DNA from 3 places in the Staphylococcus pseudintermedius genome. Region 3 is predicted to be linked to each of the others. Evidence: riboswitches for the same ligand, from Rfam matches in the RefSeq annotation. Region 3 holds a riboswitch; each other region holds the start of a gene.
The links. A riboswitch is a leader RNA that binds a small molecule or an ion and turns the genes downstream of it on or off. The one in region 3 is predicted to bind thiamine pyrophosphate.
Positions count from the first base shown of each region.

Region 1: it holds a riboswitch for thiamine pyrophosphate, as region 3 does, so the genes downstream of both, thiO (glycine oxidase ThiO) here and tenA (thiaminase II) in region 3, are expected to answer to the same signal.
Region 2: it holds a riboswitch for thiamine pyrophosphate, as region 3 does, so the genes downstream of both, thiC (phosphomethylpyrimidine synthase ThiC) here and tenA (thiaminase II) in region 3, are expected to answer to the same signal.

Region 1 is NZ_CP120150.1:2,506,117-2,514,565, forward strand. Features, by position in the region: gene P3U61_RS11870 (general stress protein) at 1-90, shown strand, start outside; gene P3U61_RS11875 (hypothetical protein) at 286-960, shown strand; gene P3U61_RS11880 (hypothetical protein) at 1,074-1,673, shown strand; TPP riboswitch at 1,755-1,857, shown strand; gene thiO (glycine oxidase ThiO) at 1,948-3,054, shown strand; gene P3U61_RS11890 (L-cystine transporter) at 3,129-4,520, shown strand; gene P3U61_RS11895 (ATP-binding cassette domain-containing protein) at 4,614-5,258, opposite strand; gene P3U61_RS11900 (YxeA family protein) at 5,255-5,584, opposite strand; gene P3U61_RS11905 (DUF1430 domain-containing protein) at 5,588-6,907, opposite strand; gene P3U61_RS11910 (hypothetical protein) at 6,934-7,554, opposite strand; gene nfsA (oxygen-insensitive NADPH nitroreductase) at 7,812-8,449, opposite strand, start outside.
Region 2 is NZ_CP120150.1:264,509-272,957, forward strand. Features, by position in the region: gene cls (cardiolipin synthase) at 12-1,502, shown strand; TPP riboswitch at 1,971-2,074, shown strand; gene thiC (phosphomethylpyrimidine synthase ThiC) at 2,271-4,007, shown strand; gene P3U61_RS01065 (HoxN/HupN/NixA family nickel/cobalt transporter) at 4,221-5,231, shown strand; gene P3U61_RS01070 (CynX/NimT family MFS transporter) at 5,385-6,563, opposite strand; gene P3U61_RS01075 (helix-turn-helix domain-containing protein) at 6,672-7,220, shown strand; gene lepB (signal peptidase I) at 7,329-7,916, shown strand; gene P3U61_RS01085 (hypothetical protein) at 8,070-8,449, opposite strand, start outside.
Region 3 is NZ_CP120150.1:795,274-803,722, reverse strand. Features, by position in the region: gene P3U61_RS03625 (HD domain-containing protein) at 1-374, shown strand, start outside; gene yidC (membrane protein insertase YidC) at 428-1,294, opposite strand; gene thiE (thiamine phosphate synthase) at 1,383-2,021, opposite strand; gene thiM (hydroxyethylthiazole kinase) at 2,011-2,814, opposite strand; gene thiD (bifunctional hydroxymethylpyrimidine kinase/phosphomethylpyrimidine kinase) at 2,816-3,622, opposite strand; gene tenA (thiaminase II) at 3,622-4,305, opposite strand; TPP riboswitch at 4,372-4,475, opposite strand; gene P3U61_RS03595 (single-stranded DNA-binding protein) at 4,889-5,245, opposite strand; gene P3U61_RS03590 (YwpF-like family protein) at 5,426-5,860, shown strand; gene fabZ (3-hydroxyacyl-ACP dehydratase FabZ) at 5,976-6,419, opposite strand; gene P3U61_RS03580 (DNA-directed RNA polymerase subunit beta) at 6,419-6,637, opposite strand; gene murA (UDP-N-acetylglucosamine 1-carboxyvinyltransferase) at 6,609-7,874, opposite strand; gene P3U61_RS03570 (DUF1146 family protein) at 7,985-8,215, opposite strand.

The DNA of each region.
Region 1 (8,449 bases), 860 kb from region 3:
GGTCAAGAGGAATACGAAAACCATAATGTTGCGAACCAAAAACTGCAAGATAAACATGCCCCATCTGAACATCAAGGCGATATTGAGTAATCATTCACGCTTATCGATAGCTCTTACAACTTCATCCAAGATTTAATTTAACTTTCGTACACCTCATTGTATCGAAAGGATTAAGTCTTGGGTGAAGTATTTATTTCTGGAAATTGAGTTTTGTCTCCCCTATTAATTGTGCTATTTCTCTCTATATATATGCTATACTAAAGCCATTAAGAGAGGTGAAGTGACATGCATTTTGTACATATTCAATCAACCCAAGATCCATGGTATGTCCCGGCATTAGCGTTTTACATGGATAAACTAGACCCCCTCGTAACAGAAGACGAGTCTGTATTTGAACAATCCTTAAAAACTGAAAAAACACAATACGATTTCGTATTTCTCGTAGGTATCGAAAACGATGAAGTTGTCAGTTTTGCGACAGCGCATTATGAAGCGACAACAAATGTAGGCTTTTTAGTCTATCTCGTGAGTGAGCACGGTGACAATTGTGAACAGTACCTTAAAGCGACACTTGAACAAATAGAAAAAGATGTGAATCAAATTTCTAATCAACTCCACGGCCGAGATGTGAATTTCTTCATGTTTGAGTCGACATTTGAATCACCCGACGTGGATACTGAGACAGCTGATAAAATTGCATTCCGTCGTCGCTTTTTAGTGCAACACGGTTATGAAAAACAAAGTGATATTACTTATTTACAACCTTCACTAAATCGCAATGGAAAGCCGGTACCGATGGAGTTGTATATTAAAGCGAATATTCCTCTAACGAAAGATATTTACGGCACGAGTATTAAATCTGCCTATATCATTAAATATGTTTTTGCGAACCGTATTCCAAGACATGTGATTTATCCCTTACTCGTTAAAATGGATTTGCGTAAAGAACCTTATGCCTAGGCCCTTGAAATCAACCGTTAAAGCCGTTACAATGATAGAGAGGTAAGACTGACGGTTCACTGAACGCACACTACCGACAGTCTAAAAACATGAGAGAAAGGACCTAATGGCATATGCTAACAAAAGAATTTGCTCAACGATCTGAGCTTAGTGAAAAACAAGTCCGTAAAATTGTCCAACATCTTGAAGAACGCGGCTATCATTTAAACAAGACTGAATATCGTGGACGTGAAGCGACAGACTTTAAAGAAGAAGATATCGAACTCTTCCAAGAAATTGCTGAACGTGTCGCACAAACGAATAGTTACGATCTTGCTTTCGAAGCGCTCGAAAAAGAAAAAGACTTTTTACAGGTCATCGTTAAGGAAAACGATCAACAACTACCTGCTGACCAACAAGTGCCACAATTGATTCAAGAGTTGCGCCACGAAATTAATCAAATGCGTGAAGAACGTCAAATGTTAGGTCAAATGGTCTCACAAGTGCATCAACAACAAGAAGAGCTTAAAGCATTACATCAACAGTTACATACACAGTTGGAGACGAGCAACAAGTCTCTTGAAGCTTTAACTACTGCACAACAACAACAAACAGAGCAACTGTCAAAAACGCAAGAAACCATTGAAACCCAAACGAAAGAACATCAAGAGCTTGCGGAAACGATTCACCGCAACGAGAAAAAAGGTTTCTTCCAACGTTTATTTGGTGGTTAAGCAACATTGATAACAAGCTAAAAATGTAAAATTTGGATTTAACGTCCGTTTGAGTAATACTAATGAATCATTAATAAAAAAAACATAAGCTAGGGGTGCTCGAGGTGAGCTGAGAAAGATGGTATCTTAACTCTTTGAACCTGACGTGGTTAGAACCAACGAAGGGAAGCGCAATATGATGACGAAATCGTCTCAAGATAAATGGCGAGTAGTCACATTATTCTAATCATATATGCTTTCCTCTTGCATCCTTTTATGCAGGAGGTCTTTTTTTATGAAACAAACGCTGATTATTGGTGCAGGTGTTATGGGATTATCTATTGCACGCCAACTCAATTCCAAACATCGTCATATCCGTATCATTGATCGCTCCACCCCACGAATGAACGCGTCTTATGCTGCGGGTGGTATGTTAGGTGCACAAAATGAATTTTTTGAAGATACCCCACTTTATCGACTTGCAATGAAAAGTCGTGCGATGATGCCTGAATTAGCCCAAGCCTTGGAGCGCGAAACGGGGGTTCATATCGAATATCAACAGCACGGACTCATCAAAGTCGCTTCTCAACCTCAAGATGTCCAAGCCGTCCATCAACAGTATGAATTTTTACACCATCACGATCACACTGTCACTCAACTGTCGACGGAACAATTAACGCAACGGTTTCCCCATCTCGATCCATCACAAAGTGCCGCGTTCAAAATTCAAGACGACGGCCAAATTAATGCAAACCTTTATACACAGGCGCTTATTGCTTCGGCCATGCAACGTTCCCATATCGAATTAATGACGCATACGGAGGTTTACTCATTACAGCGCCTCCATTACTGTTACCGTGTTGAGACGTCAAAAGGCACATTTGAGGCTGACGAACTCATTATTGCAGCTGGTGCATGGAGTGGCGCATTACTTCAACAGTTAGGTTTCGAATTACCGACACATCCTGTTAAAGGTGACGTTAAATTGATTGCGTCTGATTACGCCGGTTTAAAAGAAACGATTTTTAATATGAACGGTTGTTACATCGTCCCAAAATTGCCGAATCGCTTCTTAATTGGTGCAACATCCGATTATGATTGTTGGGACACTGAAAACAATGACGACAACCTTGCTTGGCTTGATCACGAAAGTGTGAACATGATTCCTGCATTACGATCACACCATGTCATTAAAACTTGGACAGGGATTCGCCCTATTACGGAAGATGAAATCCCTATTATGGGCGAAATTGCACCTCAACTTTTCGTGACGACAGGGCATTATCGTAACGGAATTTTACTGTCACCCATTGCTGGTCAACTGATGGCGCAACTCGTTGATGAAGATAGCGAAGCCCGACATCAGCTTGCTCCATTTAGACCTAAAATAAAACAAATATAAAAAATATATCTTGATTTTATGTTTCCTTACTATTATCCTATTATAGAAGTCGGAATTAAAAAGGAAGCGTATTTATGTCTATTTTTTTAGTGATTATTAATTTAATTATTTTTCTTCTCGCCTTATTAAGCCTGTGGGTGATGGCGAAAAAACATGTCAAATTCCCTAAACGCGTGTTCTTTGCACTTGGTTTAGGTATCGTATTAGGCCTCCTACTCCACCTTGTTTATGGTGTTGAAGGCACAGTCACATCTCAAACAACGGATTGGGTCGGCTTAATTGGGAATGGGTATATTGCATTGCTACAAATGATTGTCATTCCACTTATTTTTGTTTCTATCGTCGCGGCATTTACGAAAATTGAAATTGGAGAAAAGTTTGCTAAAGTCGGCAGCTTCATCTTCATGTTTTTGATTGGTACCGTAACAATTGCAGCGATGATCGGTATTATCTATGCACTCGCATTCAATTTAGATGCTTCAAGTATTGACTTAGGGCAGGCAGAAAACGCTCGTAGCGCCGAAATTGCTGATAAAGCAAAAGGGCTGACTGCGACAACATTACCAACACAAATTTTAGAATTGTTACCGTCAAATCCATTTTTAGATTTCACTGGTGCACGTGCAACTTCTACTATTGCAGTCGTGATCTTTGCCGCATTTGTAGGCTTTGCATTTTTACGTGTCGCACATAAACAACCTGAAAATGGTCAAACTTTAAAACGCGGTATTGATGCCATTTACGCACTTGTCATGGCTATCGTAACATTTGTTTTACGCCTAACGCCTTATGGGATTTTAGCGATTATGATTAACACGATTGCGACGAGTGATTTTGCTGCGATATGGACTCTCGGTAAGTTCGTGATTGCGTCCTATGCAGCACTCATTACAATGTACATCATTCACTTAATCATTTTGGCCGTTATTGGTGTCAATCCAGTACAGTATGTGAAGAAAACAGCCGAAGTGATTTTATTCGCATTCACTTCACGCTCAAGTGCCGGTACATTGCCACTCAACGTACAAGCGCAAACGAATCGTCTAGGTGTGCCTCAAGCTATCGCAAACTTCTCGGGCTCATTTGGACTATCTATCGGACAAAATGGCTGTGCGGGAATCTACCCTGCCATGCTCGCGATTATGGTCGCACCTGTCGCGGGTGTTGAAGTGAATCTACAATTTATCGTGACAGTCATCATCGTTGTCGTGTTAAGTTCATTCGGTGTAGCAGGTGTAGGGGGCGGTGCAACATTCGCTTCAATCCTGGTTTTATCTGCATTGAACTTGCCGGTCGGTCTTGCGGGTGTCCTCATTTCAGTCGAACCATTGATTGATATGGGTCGTACAGCACTTAACGTGAATGACTCTATCTTAGCGGGTACAGGCACTGCTAAACTGACAAAACAACTCGATGAAGATGTTTTCAATTCCAATCATATGGACGAATTAACAGCACAACATTAAGCGATTGTATGTCAATACAAAAAACGGCAAACGTCATTAAAGGGGGTATCCTTCCATGAGGTTTGCCGTTTTCTTATTATTTGATGGATGTCTTTATACGTTTTGCGCCTCTTTTTTAAGTAAATCGACTTGAATGATTTCGTCACATTGTTGCGCGAGCGTTAAATCATGCGTCGCGATAATGAGTGTGCGCGTATCGTCGACCATATCAAATAACAGTTCCATCACTTTTTGCCCATTTCCTTCATCTAAAGAACCCGTGGGCTCATCCGCTAAAATGAGTCTTGGTTGTTTCAATATCAAACGGGCAAGGGCGACACGCTGCTGTTCGCCTCCACTTAATGTCGCGACTTTACGCTTATGATTCATATCAATCCCAACCTTTTGTAAACATTGCGTTTTCAATTGTTGGCGTTCTGATTTGGATACTTTCTTGAAAGCGAGTGCCATATCGAGATTTTGATGAATCGTCATAGATTCAACGAGCCCATAGTTTTGAAAAACATAGCCGAGTACATCTCGATAAAAGCGATAATCATTCTTTAATGGACGATGATCGAATCGCACTTCACCTTTTTTTAACGTTTCAAATCCTGCAATCGCGTTCAGTAAAGTGGAGTTCCCTGATCCACTATGACCAATCAACGCATAAGACTTCCCCGGTTCAAATGTCAAATTCACATTGTCAAAAATCGTGCGTTTCCCTTTTTGAATCGTTACATTTTTTAATTCAATCATTCCTTCTTCTTCACCTCTTTAGGCCATTTTGAAAGGTCATGAATATACTCTATTTGAAAGACGTATTTACCTTTGTGAATCACTTTTACATGATCAGACCGGGCATCATATCCACCGAAATTCAAACGATATTTGAGTGGTTCCCCCGATTCGTCATACGCTTGAATATCCACATACGTTTGTGTTCCCAATGGTACCACCGCATAAGACGTCTCCTTCTTTAAAAATGGATTAAAGTAATCAACATACGTCAGACGTACAAAAGATAAAAATAGAACACACGCGATTACGATAACTGCAATCGAAATCAGCATATTTTTCTTCAATATTTAAGCCTCCCTAATCAATGCATTGAATTGTTTTTCTAAATAATGGATGTAAGCCCATTGAATAACGATTTGAAACAGCAAAATCACACCAAATATCCATAGCACATTGCCATTTTGTGTCTTTTCAAATAAGAACGCGCCAATAAGAGCAGTAAATAAACCATTTAATATGATGTAGTTGCGATAGTTTTGCCAACGTCTGAAGCCAAACATTTTTCGCATAAGTAACCATTGACGATGCTGCTCAAAGTAATGCAATACATCTAATAGCGTCACGATACACAAAACTGCCATGGCGATTGCACTAGAAAAGCTATACACCATCCATTTCGTTTGTGCTTCTCGATACTTTTTCATAACGCTGTCTTTATAATTGGTTACGCCTTGCACGTCATCCTTCAAATTAAAGCGGTCGATATTACGGACAATATTTTCATAATTTTTAAAAATCAATTCACCTTGTGATAATGTGGCATAATAAAAATCATCCGTTAAGTCTTTGGCATTTAACATTAAAATCGCAGGCGACTTCATATAGGTTGTCGACAATCCCGTATGTACATCAAAGGCGTAAATGTCGTAAGGCTTTTTCAACTGCGTCACTTGCACCTTTGTCTTTGATTCTGGATTTGGAAGTTGATAGTTCACCCAATCCTGAAAATCTGCACGTATAGCTGAGGTTTCATTTTTAGCTTGAGGAGGTAAATACAACTCTATTTGCCCAGGTCGGTCTTCTAAATTCGGTAAATCTCGCAATTGAAACTTAAAAAAATCAACAAAGTTTTGATTGACAAACAGTACATTTCCTTCTTCTGGCGTATAATTTGTTTGACTTGGTTCATACAATACATTTTGATTCATCAATAATGCTTGTTCATATTTCTCACTGTATACAATCAATTGATGATATCGTTTCGCCAATTCTCTTTCTTCATTTTCACTTAGGTGTATGGGTTTTAATTCAATTGTGTAATAATCGTCTAATTTCCCCCACCATGCTTCTGTCTCTTGAATTTGTGCTAACTTTTTCATTTGATTAAGATTCGGCAAAATGAGGAGTGTGAGTAATACTAACATACTCAACTTGGAGATATGATTCATTGCACGTAACAGACGATAGGGTTTGAGTCCTTTTATCATCAATGGAATATCTATCCGGATAAGTAAGATACAAGACAGTAACGAACTGATAGACAAAATCATCCAAAATAAAATATCCGCTACGATGAGACGACTTACAAAATATTCGAGTTGACCGTCCAATCCTAGCCATTTCAACAATCCTATCGAAAAGAGTCCGACGCTTATAGCTAATACCAACCATCTGATAGTAGTTTTTTTAATATTCAGAAAAATATATTAAAAAAGCGATAACCATGTAAACGCATCGTCGCATACGTTTTAAAATTTCGACTCCGATAATGCAAATGGTACAACAAATAGATAATAAGTAATGTCACAAATGGAAGCAGTACGCCTCGATTAATGAGCACATCCCCATAGATCATCCATGATTGTACAGATCCCATACTCACCTTTAGACCGACACTTTCTAAAGCTGTTTTCAATTGTTCCTTATTAGCAATATTATCTAATATGAAATAATCACCACGTACATCTCGCTGCATCAGTTGATCATGCGTTAAATGATGGTAACTATATGTCGTATTCATCGGCGCGATCGTATGATGATTGGCTTTCTCATTAAACGCATAAATCGCTTTATCGATTTGATGTTCTTTATGCTCGATAACGACTTTAAAAATCGCAATATCTGCGTCTTTCGCAACCTTCTCAAACTTCTCAAAAACTTCTGCTTTTGAATGTTGGTAGTCCCAACTTTCAACTTCAAGCATCACACGACTTCCAGTAAGTATTTCACTATCCTCTTCGTACAGTACAAGAATTAAAAATAAGCTTATTAGTGTGAGCGTGACCACATCTAATAAGTGTTTCATCCACTTCATTGCTCACCTCCAAAAAGTCACTTACTCGTAGTCACAACATAAAAACACTTCATTGTTGCCCTACACTTTTATCATAATGAAATTAAATTTAAAAAACAACTCATTTCCATCTCTATACGACAAAAAGTTTCATGGATAAAACAAGTGAGGAAAAGTGGATATAAAGATTCAAATATTATCCTTTTTCATGAAGTGAGATTGCAACTCAAAATAAAAAGAGGCCGAGTAACCTGTCCCAACCTCTGTTTTAATTATTATTATTTCTTATTAAATCCTGACATTTGCAACCAATCATTCATTTCTAATCGTTGCTTGCTACTCATAAAGCCAGCAATTTGTTCAGACCAAGTTTCATCACGTTTACCTTGTGTACGTTCTTGATAATATTGAGAAACCGTTTGGTCATACGCTTCAATTTGTTCAGACAATTCAGCGTCATCTTGATTGTACGTATCCACATGAAAGACATGTGATAACGGGAGACGTGGTTTAGGTGAACCATTTTCGTCATCTGCCGGCTCTCCAATAGCCATACCGAATAATGGGAAGACGTGTTCAGGTAAATTTAAAATTTCGCGTACCCGTTGCACATCGTTACGTAATGAACCGAGATATACAATGCCGTAACCCATATCTTCAGCCGTTAATGCAATATTTTGCGCCGCTAATGCCGCGTCAACTGTACCGACTAATAACCCTTCAGCCGATTCAAAGCTCGCTGCCATGTCTGCTTTCGATTTTTCATTAACCAACTGGTGGCGATGGTAATCAATCACATAAACGAGCAAGTACCCATTTTCAACGACATAAGGCTGACCTGAGACTTCTCTAAGTGCCTCTTTCTTTTCAATAGATTCTACCCCAATAAATGATGTCGTTTGTAAAAAACTCGATG
Region 2 (8,449 bases), 530 kb from region 3:
AGGTTTTCGCGATGCAACTCATATTTGATCCTGCTGTGAATACGATTTATCGCATCTTTTTAGGCGTCGTTTTTCTTATGAATATTGTGCTCGCGTTCGTCATTATTTTTATGGAAAGAGATCGGCGGGATGCGACATCGACATGGGCATGGTTACTGTTACTTTTTATTATGCCGACATTTGGCTTCTTGTTGTATCTCTTCTTTGGTCGGGCGGTCAAATTGAAACAAACACGTTATGATGAAAGTAAAGAGGTAGAAGATGCAAGGACACGTGTTAAAGACCAAAAAGAAAACTTTAAAAATAAACAATTTAGTACAGATAATCCTGTAGTAGAGAAGCAATCTGATTTGGTTGAAATGATGTTAACACGAGAAGCGAGCTTTTTAAGTGAAAACAATCATGTCTCCATTTTTACAGATGGCCATGAATTATTTAATCGAATGAAACAAGACTTGAAAGATGCGCAACAATACATTCATATGGAGTTTTATATTTTAAATATGGATGGGTTAGGTACTGAGATACTTCAAATATTGAAAGACAAAGCTCGGGAAGGCCTCGAAGTGAAGTTGTTGTATGATGCGGTCGGTTCTAAACAACTGAGAAAGTCAAAATTAAAAGGTTTGGTTGATGCGGGTGTTGAAGTGGAAGCCTTTTTCCATGCAAAAATCATTCCATTTATCAATTTCCGTGTGAACAATCGGAACCACCGTAAAAATGTTGTCATTGATGGCGATATTGGGTATGTCGGTGGCTTTAATATTGGAGATGAATACCTCGGTTTAGACAAGAAAATGGGTTACTGGCGTGATACACATTTGCGCATTCAAGGTGACGGGGTAGACGCATTACAATTGAGTTTTATTCATGATTGGAACTCACAAGTAGATGAAGACGAACAATTGAAATACATATCTCGATACTTCCCTAAAAATGCACGTAAAGATGGAAACGTCGCATTGCAACTTGGTTTAAGCGGACCAGACAGAGAGTGGCCGCAACTTGAATTTGCATATTTGAAAATGATTATGAATGCGAAGTCCACCATTTACATGCATTCACCTTATTTTGTGCCAGACATTGGTTATGTGAATGCCTTACGTATTGCCGCCAAAGCAGGCGTTGACATTCATCTGATCGTCCCTAATAAGCCAGATCAACCGTTTGTGCACTGGGCGACGTTAACGACAGTCGCGCAACTGATGAAGGATGGCGTCAATGTGTACACGTATGAAAACGGCTTTATTCACTCTAAAATGATGGTCATTGATGGTGAAGTCGCATCGGTCGGTTCAGCGAATATGGACGAACGAAGCTTTAAACTGAACTTTGAAGTCAATGCGATTATGTATAACGAAGAGATTGCGCAAACATTAATAGCAGCGTTTAAAGAAGATTTGAAAGTGTCGAAAAAATTGACACCAGAACGTTATGCGGCCCGCTCAAATTGGGTGAAATTCAAGCAGTCTATCGCAAAACTACTGTCCCCGATTTTATAAACTTTTTTTGTATTTGAACTTGATATTACGATTGTCATCAAAGGTTCGCGTTCCCAGGGACTGACCCTTCAACTAACCAACGCTTTGTTTATACAGTTACATGAGACGACGCGTTGGTGGATTTTCCGGGCCATCTGATCCCTCGGGAGTCTCACCCAGATGCCAATCATGCGTTAAATACAGCCAAGAAACAAATAGCCGAATTTTTATGGATGTCAGAATATTTTACGTCAAATTTGATGGATGTGTATATTTCATATATGCAAGGTATCGTTTGGTGGTTATTTAGATAACACATTGATCAACTTTTTGTTTATATTGAAGAAGTATATAAAAGCAATATATAGAAAACTATATTCTACTTAATTTGATAATCAAATGACAAAAATAAAATAATTCAATCAATTTTATGATAGTAATTGTCATTTTACATTTTTAGTGATACGATACTGTTGTAAAACTAAAAATTGAACTTGCTAGGGGTGCCATTAATGCGCTGAAAGAGGTGAACGCCTCAACCCTTTGAACCTGATCTAGATCATACTAGCGTAGGGAAGCAAACGAAACCTTCATGACTGACTGGTGCGCATTTGTCAGGCGAAATCGTGTTGTGATGCAACATACATGATTTGGACTCACTTTTGACGCATTTTAATAGATTCGTTCGTTTTCGTACGCACTTTAGAATTATTCTGAGTGCGTTTTTATTTTGCCTATTATTTTCAGTGTTGTTAATGCCTCTTAGTGAAGTCAGAGGGGGTTAATGGAATGAAACAAGAACAAATTGAATTAAAGAAAAACTTTCCAGCAAGTCAACGTATTTTTAAGCAAGGTGAAGATGCGGATATTCAAGTCCCATTTCGCCAAATCGCATTGTCTGAAACAGTAACTGAACAAGGGACAACGGAAAATGAACCTTTCATCGTCTATGATACAGCGGGGCCTTATCATGATGACACATATGAAGTCGATGTTACGAAAGGCATTCCGGCACTGCGCACAAATTGGATTGAAGACCGTCAAGATGTCGAACATTATGAAGGCCGTCGTGTGCAATCAATCGACAATGGTTACCATTCAGCAACGCATAAAAATATTGTTGAACATCCATTCAAATATCAACCGAGACGTGCACAAGAGGGGAAACGCGTGACACAAATGTATTATGCGAAACAAGGTATCATCACTAAAGAAATGAAGTTCGTTGCAGCACGTGAAAATGTCAGTCCAGAATTTGTCAGAGATGAGATTGCGAGAGGGCGCGCGATTATTCCGAACAACATCAATCATCCTGAATCAGAACCCATGATTATCGGTAAAAACTTTCAAGTGAAGATTAATGCAAATATCGGTAACTCTGCTGTATCGTCCTCTATTGAAGCAGAAATTGAAAAGTTAGTCTGGGCGATTCATTGGGGGGCTGATACGATGATGGACTTATCGACAGGAAAAAACATTCATGCGACACGAGAGTATTTAATCTGTAACTCGCCAGTTCCAGTTGGTACGGTGCCGATTTATCAAGCGTTGGAAAAAGTGAACGGTATCGCGGAAGACTTAACCTGGGAAATATATCGAGATACTTTAATTGAACAAGCTGAACAAGGTGTGGATTACTTTACGATTCATGCAGGTGTCTTATTACGCTATGTGCCATTAACAGTGGATCGTTTAACAGGCATCGTGTCTCGTGGTGGCTCAATTATGGCGCAATGGTGTTTGGCCCATCACGAAGAAAGCTTTTTATACACGCATTTTGATGAAATTTGTCAAATATTGAACCGTTATGATATTGCGGTGTCATTAGGTGATGGTTTACGTCCGGGTTCGATTTATGATGCAAATGATGAAAGTCAAATTGCTGAACTGAAAACGTTAGGTGAATTGACCGATATTGCTTGGGAACACGATGTCCAAGTGATGATAGAAGGACCTGGGCATGTACCGATGCATAAAATTAAAGAAAACCAAGAGTTGGCAGACTTTTATTGTAAAGAAGCGCCATTTTATACACTCGGACCGCTAACAACCGATATTGCACCGGCATATGACCACATCACATCAGCGATTGGTGCAGCTCAAATCGCGAGTCATGGGACAGCGATGTTATGTTATGTGACACCTAAAGAGCATCTCGGCTTACCGAATAAAGAGGACGTGCGTGATGGCGTCGTGACGTACAAAATCGCCGCACATGCCGCTGATATCGCTAAAGGGTTACCGGGTGCGACAGATCGAGATGATGCGATTAGTAAAGCCCGCTTTGAATTTAGATGGATAGATCAGTTTAACTTATCGCTTGATCCTGAACGCGCACGTGCTTTTCATGATGAAACATTGCCGGCAGAATCAGCTAAAGTGGCGCATTTCTGTAGTATGTGTGGACCGAAATTCTGTTCAATGCGTATTTCTCACAATATCCGTGATGCGCATAAAGAAAAATTAGCAGGGATGCAAGAAATGGCTGAAGAATTTAAAGCACAAGGAAGTAAGATTTACCATTAATCGAAATAAGGAAGAGGGTGGGATCAATATAGTTTTCCCAGCCTCTATTCATTTTATTTTTGCTTGTTTGGTAGGTATACAAGTTTTGTGTTATATAAAAAATATCATTATTCTCTAAATGTTTTCTATAGATGTATTACAGCTAAAAATTTGAAATTATGGGAAAAAGTTGTATGATTTTATTATCTCAAAATAGAAATAGGTGAAAATGAAATGAATAACACAAAAAATATCAAACATGCCTATCCTTATCTCGGCATTGTCATTTTATTACATATTGTCGGTATTGTATTAATGTGGATTGGAGGCGCGCAATATCCGTTATTAATGAGCATGGGGGTGATTGCTTATACACTCGGATTGCGTCATGCGTTTGATGCGGACCATATTGCGGCGATTGATAATACCGTGCGCAAATTACTCCAACAAAAACAAAATCCAATGGGTGTAGGTTTTTACTTTTCATTAGGGCATTCCTCCGTTGTTTTCTTAATGGCCGCTGCTCTAGGTATTGCGGTGACTTGGGCACAACGTCATATGGAAAGCTTTCAAACGACAGGTGGATTAATCGGTACTATTGTTTCAGGTGTCTTTTTATTGTTAATTGGTATTTTAAACTTAGTCATTTTAGTGCAACTGATTCAATTATTCCGTCAATTAAGTCAAAGAAATATTACAGACGCACAAATGGATGAACTCATCGAATCGCGTGGCTTAGTTATGCGTTTTGTTCGACCACTCTTCCAGTTTATTCAAAAAAGTTGGCACATTTTCCCATTAGGTTTCTTATTTGGACTTGGTTTTGATAATGCGAGTGAAGTGTCATTACTCGCATTATCAGCGGGGGCAGCGCAACATACTGTACCGTTTTTAGGGATTATCGCGTTACCTATATTGTTTGCGGCGGGGATGAGTTTGTTAGACACATTGGATGGGGTATTGATGACAAACGCGTATCATTGGGCATTTGACAAACCTGCACGTAAAATCTTCTATAACATTACGATGACAGCCATTTCAGTCGTTGCCGCACTACTAATCGGTGGCGTAGAAATCATGCAATTACTGGGTGAAAAGTGGCATTGGAAAAATGGTTTTCTCGGCTGGGTGACCCAACTAGATTTCGGTTGGCTCGGCTATGCATTAGTCGTCGTGCTCATACTTTCATGGATTATTGCGATGGTCGTGTGGAAAGTCGGCCGCTTTGAAGAAAGATGGGGTTAATTTCATGATAAAAAAACGTTTTAAGCAAACGGAAAGACAGACGTCAGTTTGAAAAATCATTCAAACCACGCCTGTCTTTTAAATTGGATGAAAAGTGATGAGAATGTAAGAACAACTCGAGAAACTTGAAAATATGCTAAGTCAAATCAAGCGTTAAGGTTCTAATGTCTTTTCAATAGTTGTGTTTCGTCCTGATCTTGATCCAATTGTCATAATCGCAAGACCTGTCACGAGTAATACTGATAGCGACACGATCCATTGTCCAGTCCAATCGTGTAAAATACCAAAGAACATGGGTCCGATACATGCGAATAAATAGCCCACTGCTTGAGACATACCCGCTAATTTTGCTGCTGTCAAACCGCTTTCTGTACGTAAACTAAACAATGTGTTCACGAGACCGAAAGCGATGCCGAGTGCGATTCCGATGATAATCAGAGAAACAAGTGCCATACGCGGCGCAAACATTAATATTAAAATCGCTACAGTAAAGAGAACGCCAGTGAATGCGATAGGTAAGACTTGATTTTTAAGTCGTGCGGCATAAATCGGTGTAACAAAAGTTAATGGAATAATCGCAATTTGTAATAGCGATAAATAAAGGCCTGCACGTGAGACCGGAATATCATACGATAATAAAAATTCTGGTAGCCAGTTAATCAGTGAATAGAAAATAAGAGACTGTCCACCCATGAGTAGCGTAATTTGCCAAGCGAGTGGCGATTTCCATACATTGACAGCCTCTGAGAGGTCGACTTGTTTTTGTGCTGCATGATGACGTAATTGAAACGTCCATAAGAGTACAGCAATGAACGCGACGATGCCAATACTGCCTAATGCAACATTATAATTATAATGTTTAAGTAGCGGTGCGGCACCATAAGATGAGAGTGCCCCAAAGATGTTCATCACAACAGTATAATAACCTGTCATAATGCCAATACGATACGGAAATTTGGATTTAATCATACCGGGCGCAAGAACATTCCCAAATGCAATCCCGACACCAATCAGTATTGTCCCAATATATAATAAACTGACCTCTGTAATGCTTCTTAATATGACACCGAATAGAATCAATAATAAAGCGACAAAGAGTGAGCGCTCCATCCCGAAACGGTGACTGACTTTAGCGACAAGTGATGAAATAATCGCAAAAGCTAATAGAGGAATAATGGAAATAAAGCTGACGGCTGTGTTGGATAAGTTTAATGAATCTTTAATCGCGGGTAATACCACGCCTACTGAAGTAATAGGTGCTCTTAAATTAGCGGCAATAAGCATAATACCGATAAAAAGTAACCAGTTAATACGGTTAGATTGTTGTTCCAAGGTGTCAACTCCTCTCTATATTTGATATAATTGACGAAACGTTCTATATAAAGAACACAGTATATCGTACATGATGTTCACTATATTGTAAATAGAAGGTGCTCAAAAATGGAAAATATTAACACAGTCGTTGCAGAAAACTTACAATATTACCGTCAAGCACATCGTCTCAGTTTAGATAAAATCGCACAGTTGACCGGTATTAGTAAAACAATGATTAGTCAAATTGAAAAAGGGGTAGCGAATCCAAGTATCAATACGTTGTGGAAAATCGCAAATGGGTTACGTATTCCGTTGACCTCATTAATTAGTGAAGAAAATGAAGCGATTCAAAAAATAGACCGCTCAGACATACAGCCGATTTATAATGATAATCGCTCGGTCGTCGTTTTTCCGTACTTTCCATATGAGGCGGCACATGCGTTTGAAATGTTTTGTATGCGTATGGATGCGGACAGTATACTTGAATCAGATGCACATCAAGAAGGCGCGAAAGAATACATTATTGTGAACGAGGGTACTTTAACGCTCACTGTTGGAGACACACATTATGAAATTGAAGCGGGCCAAGCCATCAGTTTTAATGCTAATACAGCGCATACGTATCGCAATCAAACAAGTGAAGAGCTAAGAATTACGGCGACCATCCAATATTAATAGTGAAGGGAGTCTGCGGTAAGCGTGCCGGTAGACTGCCTCGCATTGTAGAGTTATGAAAAATTAAATAACATAGGAATAGAGATGAGTGCATGAAAGGGGCATAGAATGCGAAAGGAAACTAAAGATATCATCATAGTAATTGTAACCGTCCTAGTGATTGTCGGTTTTGTTAAATGGTTGATTTTCACGCCTTACACGGTCAATGGGGCCTCTATGCACCCTACATTTGAAACAGGTGACCGTGTCATTGTGAATCAACTGTCAAAAAAGCTCAACACGCTAACTCACGGGGATGTGATTGTGTTCCATGAAGATGCGGAACGTGATTTTATCAAGCGCATTATAGGTTTACCTGGTGATCGCGTGGCTTACGAAAATGATCAATTGTATATTAATGGTCAAAAGGTAGAGGAACCTTATTTAAAAGTGAATAAAAAAGAAAAGGCAGCTGAATTTTTAACCGAAAACTTTGATGTATCGGATATTGAGGGCTCAGAGGGAAGGACAATGATACCTCAGGGACATTATCTCGTTCTTGGTGACAATCGCATGAACAGTATCGATAGTCGTTCGTATACAGTAGGACTCGTGCCACACAAGCGTATTGTAGGCAAAGCATTTGTGAGATATTGGCCATTAGAACGTGCGAAACTTCAGTTTAATCCGGGGACATTTGAAAAAGTTGAAGCATAAGGATGTTTCATGTGAAACGACGGCATTTAAAGTAATGTCAAAATCACGGCCATACTTCGTTGTTTGAAGTGTGACCGTGATTTTTTGCTTTGTTTTTAACATTTGCACCGATGGCTGAACGATGTTGCGCGTTCCTAGACACTTTATTAGCAATTAAATTTGCGGAATATTTTCGATGGCAATGACTTGATCGTTTTGTGTGTATACTTTGATGGTATAGGGGTTGTCTTGGCGACTATCGTAATACCATATATTGCCATCTGTCATGTTAGGCGCTTGATGAACATCGATAAATTGTGCTGTTGTGACTTGATGTGGTGTGACATAAATATGTTCGACTTGGTGTTGTGCATTATAACTGACAGCAAGGTCGCCATATGATGCCGCGTCACGACCATCAATTTCAACAGTTTTTTCTGGAGGGCCATGGGTTGCCTCGACATCTTTACGCGTCTCTCCGATATGAAAGTCTTGATAACCATCAATGTGATCACTATGCATGAAGTCTTGGCTAAAGTCGTATGACAGTACAT
Region 3 (8,449 bases):
TTATTGACCATATGAGCTTTCGAAAAACTAAAAAAGTCGGTACACTGAAAACAATTGAAGCACAAATTGTCCAAGATGCTGACAGACTTGATGCTATCGGCGCGATTGGCATTGCACGTACATTTCAATTTGCTGGTCACTTTAACGAACCGATGTGGACAGGGACACATCGGTTAACCGAAATGTATCAACTGTCAGACATAGACGCGGTACCACCATCAGCAATCAAACACTTCTTTGAAAAGCTACTCAAATTAAAAGATTTAATGAATACACCTGTAGCAAAAGACATGGCGCAACAACGTCATGATTTTATGGAAAGTTTTTTACAACAATTTTTTGCTGAATGGGACACTGAAATCAAACGGTCATGAATAGGAAAAGGCTGGGAACTTAGCATCCCAGCCTTTAAGTATGTGCAATATGATTATTTCTTTTTGTTCTTTTTACTTACAACTTGTGTGTTTTTACCTGTTTTGTTGCCATTTTTTTCTGCTTCAAACTTTTTAATTAATGGCGCCACTTCTTCTTTTGCTTTTTTACCATATACCACATTGGCAATATAAGTTTGAACTACAAGGAAAGCTGCTGATACTGACCAATATAAACCTAACGCCGCCGCAGAGCTGAATGAAATCCACACAATCATAATTGGTGAGATAATCATCATCATATAACCCATTTGACGTTGTTCTTGAGGCATATTAAAACTTGACACATAGGCTTGGATGAAGTAAAGGACACCCGCAATGATAGTAATCCAAATATCCGGTTTATCTAAATGGAACCATAAGAAATCTGAGTACTTCGTGATTCCGCCACCAGACGGATATTTTAAGACGAAGAATAATCCCATGATGATTGGCATTTGAAGTATAAGCGGTAAACAGCCTAACATACTTGCCATTGGATTCATGTTATATTTTTTGTATACTTGCATCATTTCTTGGTTCGCTGCCATTTTGTCTTCTTGTGTACGTGCACGTTTTACTTTTTCTTGCGCTTCTGTAATTTCAGGTTTCGCAATTTTCATTTTTTCACGCATCATATGCATGTTTTTGTAATTTGATAACATGAAAGGTAATAAGACGATACGTACAACCAATACGATGATAATAATGGCTAAACCATAGTTATTATTTAAATGATCCCCTAACCAGTGAATCAATCTGTCCATTGGTTGAACAAACGTATTGAAAAAGAATCCGTCTCGATTACTCGGTTTACTATAGTCACAACCCGCTAGAAGTAAAACTACACCTGCAAGCATTGTCATTAACGCTTTGTTCTTCATTTTTCCACCTCTAATGATATATTCACATAAATGATATTTTATCATAGAAATAGACGCGGTGGAAACATATTCCGGCATAAATTGAACTTTATTTAAAATATTGTAAGTAACGTTTCACAGATTTTTCAATATCTGTACTGTGTGTAATTGATGAAATCGTCGCAATACCATCAGCGCCGTTTTTAAGAAGTGGCGCCACATTTTCTTCAGTAATTCCACCAATAGCGACCATCGGAATGTTTTCATCGTATTCTCGCATACGTCGAATTAAACGGATGCCACCTGGTTTACTTGCATCTAACTTAGAACTTGTTTCATATACAGGGCCCACACCAATATAATCGACATTGGTAAGGTCAGACTGATCATATTCTTCAAAACTTCCGACGCTGAGGCCGATAATTTTATCTTCTAATAAATGTTGAAATGACTGTACTTTCGCATCTTCTTGGCCAACATGTATACCATCTGCATCAATTTCAATCGCTAAATCAACATCATCATTAACAATGAAGGGTACTTGATAATGGCGACACAAGTCTCTTAAACGAACGGCCATTGCAGTTTTCTCCTCACCTTGTAAAGATGAAGAGCCTTTTTCACGAAATTGATACATCGTAATACCCGCTTCTAACGCTTCTTTTAAAATACCATTTAGGCTACCTTGTTTGACATCTTGTGTACCTGCAATAAAATACACACGTAATTGTTTTCGATTAAATGTCATTTTCACTCACTTCTCTCTTTTTAATCTCCAATAAATAGGACTCAGCTAAAGTTTGGTTTAATGCATCGATAAAAGCGACTAAAAATGTACCCGGTAAATCTGCACCTTCACGTAATTCAGCTTGTTCTGCTGAAATGTTATAGTACGAAACGGCTTCGATGAGTTGGTCGATAGATGGTTTTGTTTCACCTAATAGAAAACTTGCCACCACCGCGCCTAATAAACAACCTGCTCCGGTAATTTTTGTCAACAATGGAGAACCATTTGATAAGATGACCACCTTACCATCGTGTACAATGACATCCTCTTTACCTGAGAGGACAATCGCGGTTTGATACTTTTCGTAAGCTTGTTGTGCAATGCTGACCACATCAATATCAGAAGCACTATCTGTTCCTTTCATCGTCGTCGCTGTATCCACTAATGTCAATATTTCAGATGCATTGCCTTTAATGACAGCCACATCAATTTCTTCTAAAAAGCGTTGACAAAAATCTTTACGGAATTGCGATGCGCCTACTGCAACAGGGTCAAAAACAATGGGTACACCCATTTGATTCGCAGACTTAGCAATGGTAAGCATGTCTTCACTATTTCTCGTGGTTAACGTACCTATATTGATTAATAAGCCTTGTGTTACCTTGAAAAAATCTACTGCTTCTTCTGGTGCTTCACTCATTGCCGGACTTGCCCCCATACTCAACAAACCATTGGCAGTAAAATTTTTGACGACATCATTTGTATAACAAACGACAAGGGGTTGTTGCTTTCTGACTGCTGCTAAATAATTCATGTTAATCCCACCCATTTAATTTTTCATATGCAAAGTGATTCACTGGACCTCGACCTTTACCAATTTCTGGTGTATGTTGAATCGCTAATGAGATGTATTTTTTTGCTTTAGCTACGGCGTCATAAACTGATTTTCCTTTAGCTAATTCGGCTGTGATGACGGCTGAAAATGTACATCCTGTGCCGTGTGTATGTTGCGTTGAAAAACGTTCACTTTTAAACTCGTAATGACCCTCTTGCGTAAATAAGTGATCGATGGCATCACCTTCTAAATGGCCACCTTTAATAATGACCCCTTTTGAACCAATATCATGAATGAAAAAGCGACCAACTTGATGAATTTTTTCCACCGAATCGATTGTAACACCAGCGATTTCTTCAGCTTCTGGAACATTAGGTGTTGCTACATCTGCATAAGGTAACAGTGTTTCTTTAAGACGATTTCGCACTTTTTGGTCCATTAAAGAATCACCACTTTTAGCAACCATAACTGGGTCAATCACATATGGAATATCCACCTTTTTCAAATTTGACGCAATCACTTCCATCATCTCTGGTGTCGGAATCATACCTGTCTTTAACGCATGTGGCATTTCATCATTAAAGACACTGGCTAATTGTTCTTCTAACCAACTTGCTTCTAAATTATGAATATGTTGTACACCCATTGAATTTTGAGCCACGATACTTGTCACTGCAGCCATACCATAGACACCACAAGAATGGAAAGATTTCAAGTCTGCCATCGCCCCTGCACCACCACTTGGATCTGTGCCTGCAATCGTTAGCGCAATTTTTGGTTTTTTCATCATTTTTCTCCTCCAAATTCCCATTTTTCAAGTTGATCGGCCATATTGAAAAAGTTTCGCTCATGAACCGTGCTTTGTAGAAAGTTTTGTCTTAATTGTTGTTGAACTTTTTCGGAACTCACTTCTGCATATGAATCAAGCCAACGATCAATATAGGACAACAACGTATCCATTTCTCTATTGTAAAAATCGAACCACCCTTTTAATGGATGATTGGCTTCAAAGTGATGATTTTCAATCGCCATTTTACCTAATCGTTGGTACACATATGGACATGGCGCCATTGCAGCAATGGTAAAAGCGACATTGTCAAAAGCATATGCGTTATAATACATATGTTTAATATAATGGTCGGCAGATGGATACCAATCCCCTCGTTGAATGATACTTTGATAATCTTCACCGACATAGTCCGCTAAAATATGATGCGCCTCTACCTCTCCAGAACTCGCAAACTGAATTTGTTCTGTTAAAAATTGAATTTCATCTTTCGTATCCACTTTAGGGATCAGCAGTGCATATATTTTAGCAAATTCATTCAAGTAACGTGAGTCTGCGCGTAAATAATGTTTAACTGATTCTGTCGCTATGTCCCCGTTAAGCATACCTTGTATAAAACCATCATGATAAATTTGTTCAATAATGGGTTGAGCTTCTTGTTTAATTTGTTCAGAAAAACGCATCTTCATTCTCCTTTAATATGAAAAAAGACTACGTTAAAAGTAGCCTTGTTCACACACTAAAGCATGCGTGTCCATGTGCTACTTCCCTACGTTGGTTTCATCCAAATCAGGTTCAGAGGGTCTGAATATCCATTCATCTCAGCCACAAATCGGCACCCCTAGTAGTCCTTCATTTTTTAGTTACCTTTAATGTATCAGAAACCTAACGCAAGTTCAATTATGTAAAAGCACTAAACAAATTGCGAAATATATGTATAATTTAACAAAACAAATGACTCTATTAGATTATTTTACATTTCTTATGAATCATTCGATAAATATTAATGAGAATAAAAGTGGTGATTGGCCACTAAATACATGCACGTATTTAATAGCCAATACACCTCATTTTAAGGTTGATAGATAGACAATTTAGGTAGCAGGTTATATACCAAATATCACTAGAGCTCAAGTCAATATGTTGAAGATAAAAGTAATGGTGTGAGATAAATCGAATTATTTCAATCGGAGTATATACTTTGAGAAGGGTTAATAAAAATAGGTGGGATGATCAAATATTGGAAAATCTTTGCTTGTTGCTTTGCTATTCATCGTTGAACTCATCTGTATTTGACTCTATCGTTACTGCACCAATTGGAGAGATTTGTGAAACGAGTAATTCTGTAGCATAACGTTTTTCATCATTATGAACATAACGTCTAGTTTGGATTTGCCCGCTTATGGCTACAGTTATCCCCTCTTGGATCGTTTCGTGAATTTGAAGAGCAATGTTACCGAACGCTTTACAATTTAAGTAATCAGTGATGGGCTTTTGTTTTTTACTTAAATACTCTCGCGTGACAGCAACGGTAAAGGTAACAAAGTAACTCTCTTCTTTTTCGTAAAAACTGGGCGGGCGGTTAATGATACCTACTGCTTGAAAATGGTTAATGTTGTTCACCTCCTGTACCCGTAATATAAACGTTTCATTGTGAAATGGCAAAATGCAAATTCATATAAAATTAAAGTATGTATCGAGGTATATTTAAGCCTTATCGAGAATTATTTTAAAAATTGCGTTATAATGAAAAGTACCATAGAAATTTCGTAAAGTTTTTTAAATGATATGGAGGTGGCTCCAATGAAGACGTTTAAAGCTGTTCGTTTTCAAATCGTTTCTGAAAATAGTAGCGTGGCTGAATATGAACTCCTAGACGGTGTAATTATTAATAAAGAGAATAGCGGTACGGGTTGGGTGTTAGAAATCGTTATTTCAGATATACATCAAGAACAGATGCAAGCGTACATGGAGGCAGAAACACTTTTAGATATTCGTGTTGTCATTACGCGACCGTCTAATGATCCTGCACTATTTGATGCAACAATCAAGCATATTACACCTTTAAATGGCAGCATTTCAGTTGTATTTGAATGTCATATTTATACATTGCGACAAGTTTATGCGGAAAATTTACTCGAGCAATTGGTCAATGAAGGCATGCAAGGTCAAGAGCTCATCACAACGTTCAATCGCATGATGAAATCTAAACCACGCCTTAAAGACGAACGACAATAAGATATGAGACTTACATACATGTACTATGTTCAAATTGAATCGTGAAAATGATTTACAAAGCAACCCATAAAAAAACACCTCATTATGAAGACGAGGTGGTTTTTTTATATTTGATTTATGCGTTTGGATCTTGTAATGCAAAAGTCAATTCACAACTACATGCAATTTGACCATCAACAGTTGCTTTTGCAGTACCTTTACCAATCGGCCCCTTGATTTTTGTAATTTCAACTTCTAACACTAAAGTATCGCCAGGCACCACTTGCTTTTTAAATCGACATTTATCAATTCCTGCAAATAAAGCGAGCTTTCCTTTGTTTTCTTCACTATTTAACATTGCTACTGCACCCGTTTGAGCCAACGCTTCAGTAATTAAAACGCCCGGCATAACCGCATAATCTGGAAAATGTCCTTGGAAAAACGGTTCATTACCAGAGACTTGTTTAATGCCTACACAACGCTGACCTGGTTCGTATTCAACCACTTTATCAATCAATAAAAATGGTTGTCTGTGCGGGATGATGTTTTTTATTTCATTATAATTAAAGATTGTTTCCATTAGTGATGTCCTCCAATTGTTTCGATGATATGTTGCCAAAACCTTAAATTAAATGTATTCAACACGTTATCATGGTTGATAATAAAGCCTGTCATTAAACCGACTACAAACATCATGATTGCGATAAAAACAAATAAAGTTAATTTAAAACTGGTTGAATCCATTAATGTTTGTAGCCCATATCTCCATTTAGTCATTAATTCTTTCAATATTGGCACCTAAAGATTTAAGCTTTCCATGAAAGTCAACATAACCACGGTCAAGGTGTTTTAACTCAGTGACAATCGTTTCACCATCAGCTACAAGTCCAGCTAAAATTAATGCTGCGGCAGCACGTAAATCGGTCGCTTTCACTTGTGCCCCTTGCAACGCACTTTTCCCTTCGATTTTAGCGCTACGACCTTCAACTGAAATTTGTGCGTTCATACGTTTGAATTCCGCCACATGCATAAAACGGTTTTCAAATACGGTTTCAGTCACCACTTTATGCCCTTCTGCTGTGAGGAGTAACGCCATCATTTGGGACTGCATATCTGTTGGGAAACCAGGATGTGGCAATGTTTTAATATCGACAGGCTGTAATTTTTTCGGTGCAGTCACTCGAATGCCCTCTTCTGTATAATCTAATTCGACACCCATTTCTTCTAATTTATATACGAGACTTGTCATGTGCTCTTTAATCGCACCTTTGACGAGCACATCACCGCGTGTAATGGCAGCTGCGATCATCAATGTACCGGCTTCAATACGGTCAGGAATGATAGCATGCTTCACCCCTTTTAATGATTCAACACCATTAATGATTACGGTATCGGTACCGGCACCTTTGATATCGCCGCCCATTTCATTGATATAGTTCGCTAAATCCACAATTTCTGGCTCTCTCGCAACATTTTCAATCACTGTACGCCCTTTTGCTAACGAAGCTGCCATCATGATGTTCTGTGTTGCACCGACACTTGGAAAGTCGAAATGAATTTCATTACCAACTAGTCCTTGAGGTGCCTCTGCGTAAATATATCCTGCTTCTTGATGAATTTCAGCACCAAGCGCTTCTAATCCTTTCAAATGTTGTTCAATCGGACGTGAACCAATCGCACATCCTCCTGGTAATGCGACTTTAGCTCGTCCTAAACGCGCCAATAACGGCCCCATAACTAAAATACTCGCTCTCATCTTACTCACATATTCATATGGCGCTTCTTCACTTAAATCTTTCGACGCATCAACAGTTACTGATTGTTGTTTTTCGTTATATTTAATTTTTGCATTTAATACGCTCAATACATTATTAATAGTTTCCACATCACTTAACGCCGGAACGTTGACAAGTTCACTTTTACCATCACTTGCTAACAAAGACGCTGTAAGAATCGGCAAAACTGCATTTTTCGCTCCTTCTACTCCGACTTCACCTTTAAGTGTATTTCCACCTTTAACAATAATTCTATCCATCTTATTAATCCTCCACTATGCTTACAGCTCTATTCTATTTTTGCTCTGAAAATAAGTCTATCTACCCATAACGTATTAACTTATTTTATACACTTTAAACATCTTAACAATTAAAATAAGTATTTAATCTGAGTTGAAAATTGTAATAAATCAATGATAAAATTACTCACACTTGTGCCAATCACTATTGCCAAAAATATCATGATGACTTGTACTTGTAATGGAAATCCCTTTTTGAAAAACTGGTCTAAACGAACGGCGTTTAATCCCCAATAGGCGACACAAATGCATAAAACATGCATTATAATATGTGCTATCGCAAATTGTCCTAAATAATCCATTAATTGATATTGCTCCTTCACATATAATCTCTTTTACTAATTTTACATGATTTAAAGCCCAAATCATACTATAAGCAACTTAAAGAAACACAATTTTTCACATTATAATGCTTAATGACAAGCAATTTACATTTTACTGGCTTTCATAGTTTTTGTATAGAATTTTTGCAAAGCATGTGCCAACTTTTCAGCATGTAAAATGTAAGCGTTATCACCTTGAGAGTCGTCTTACTA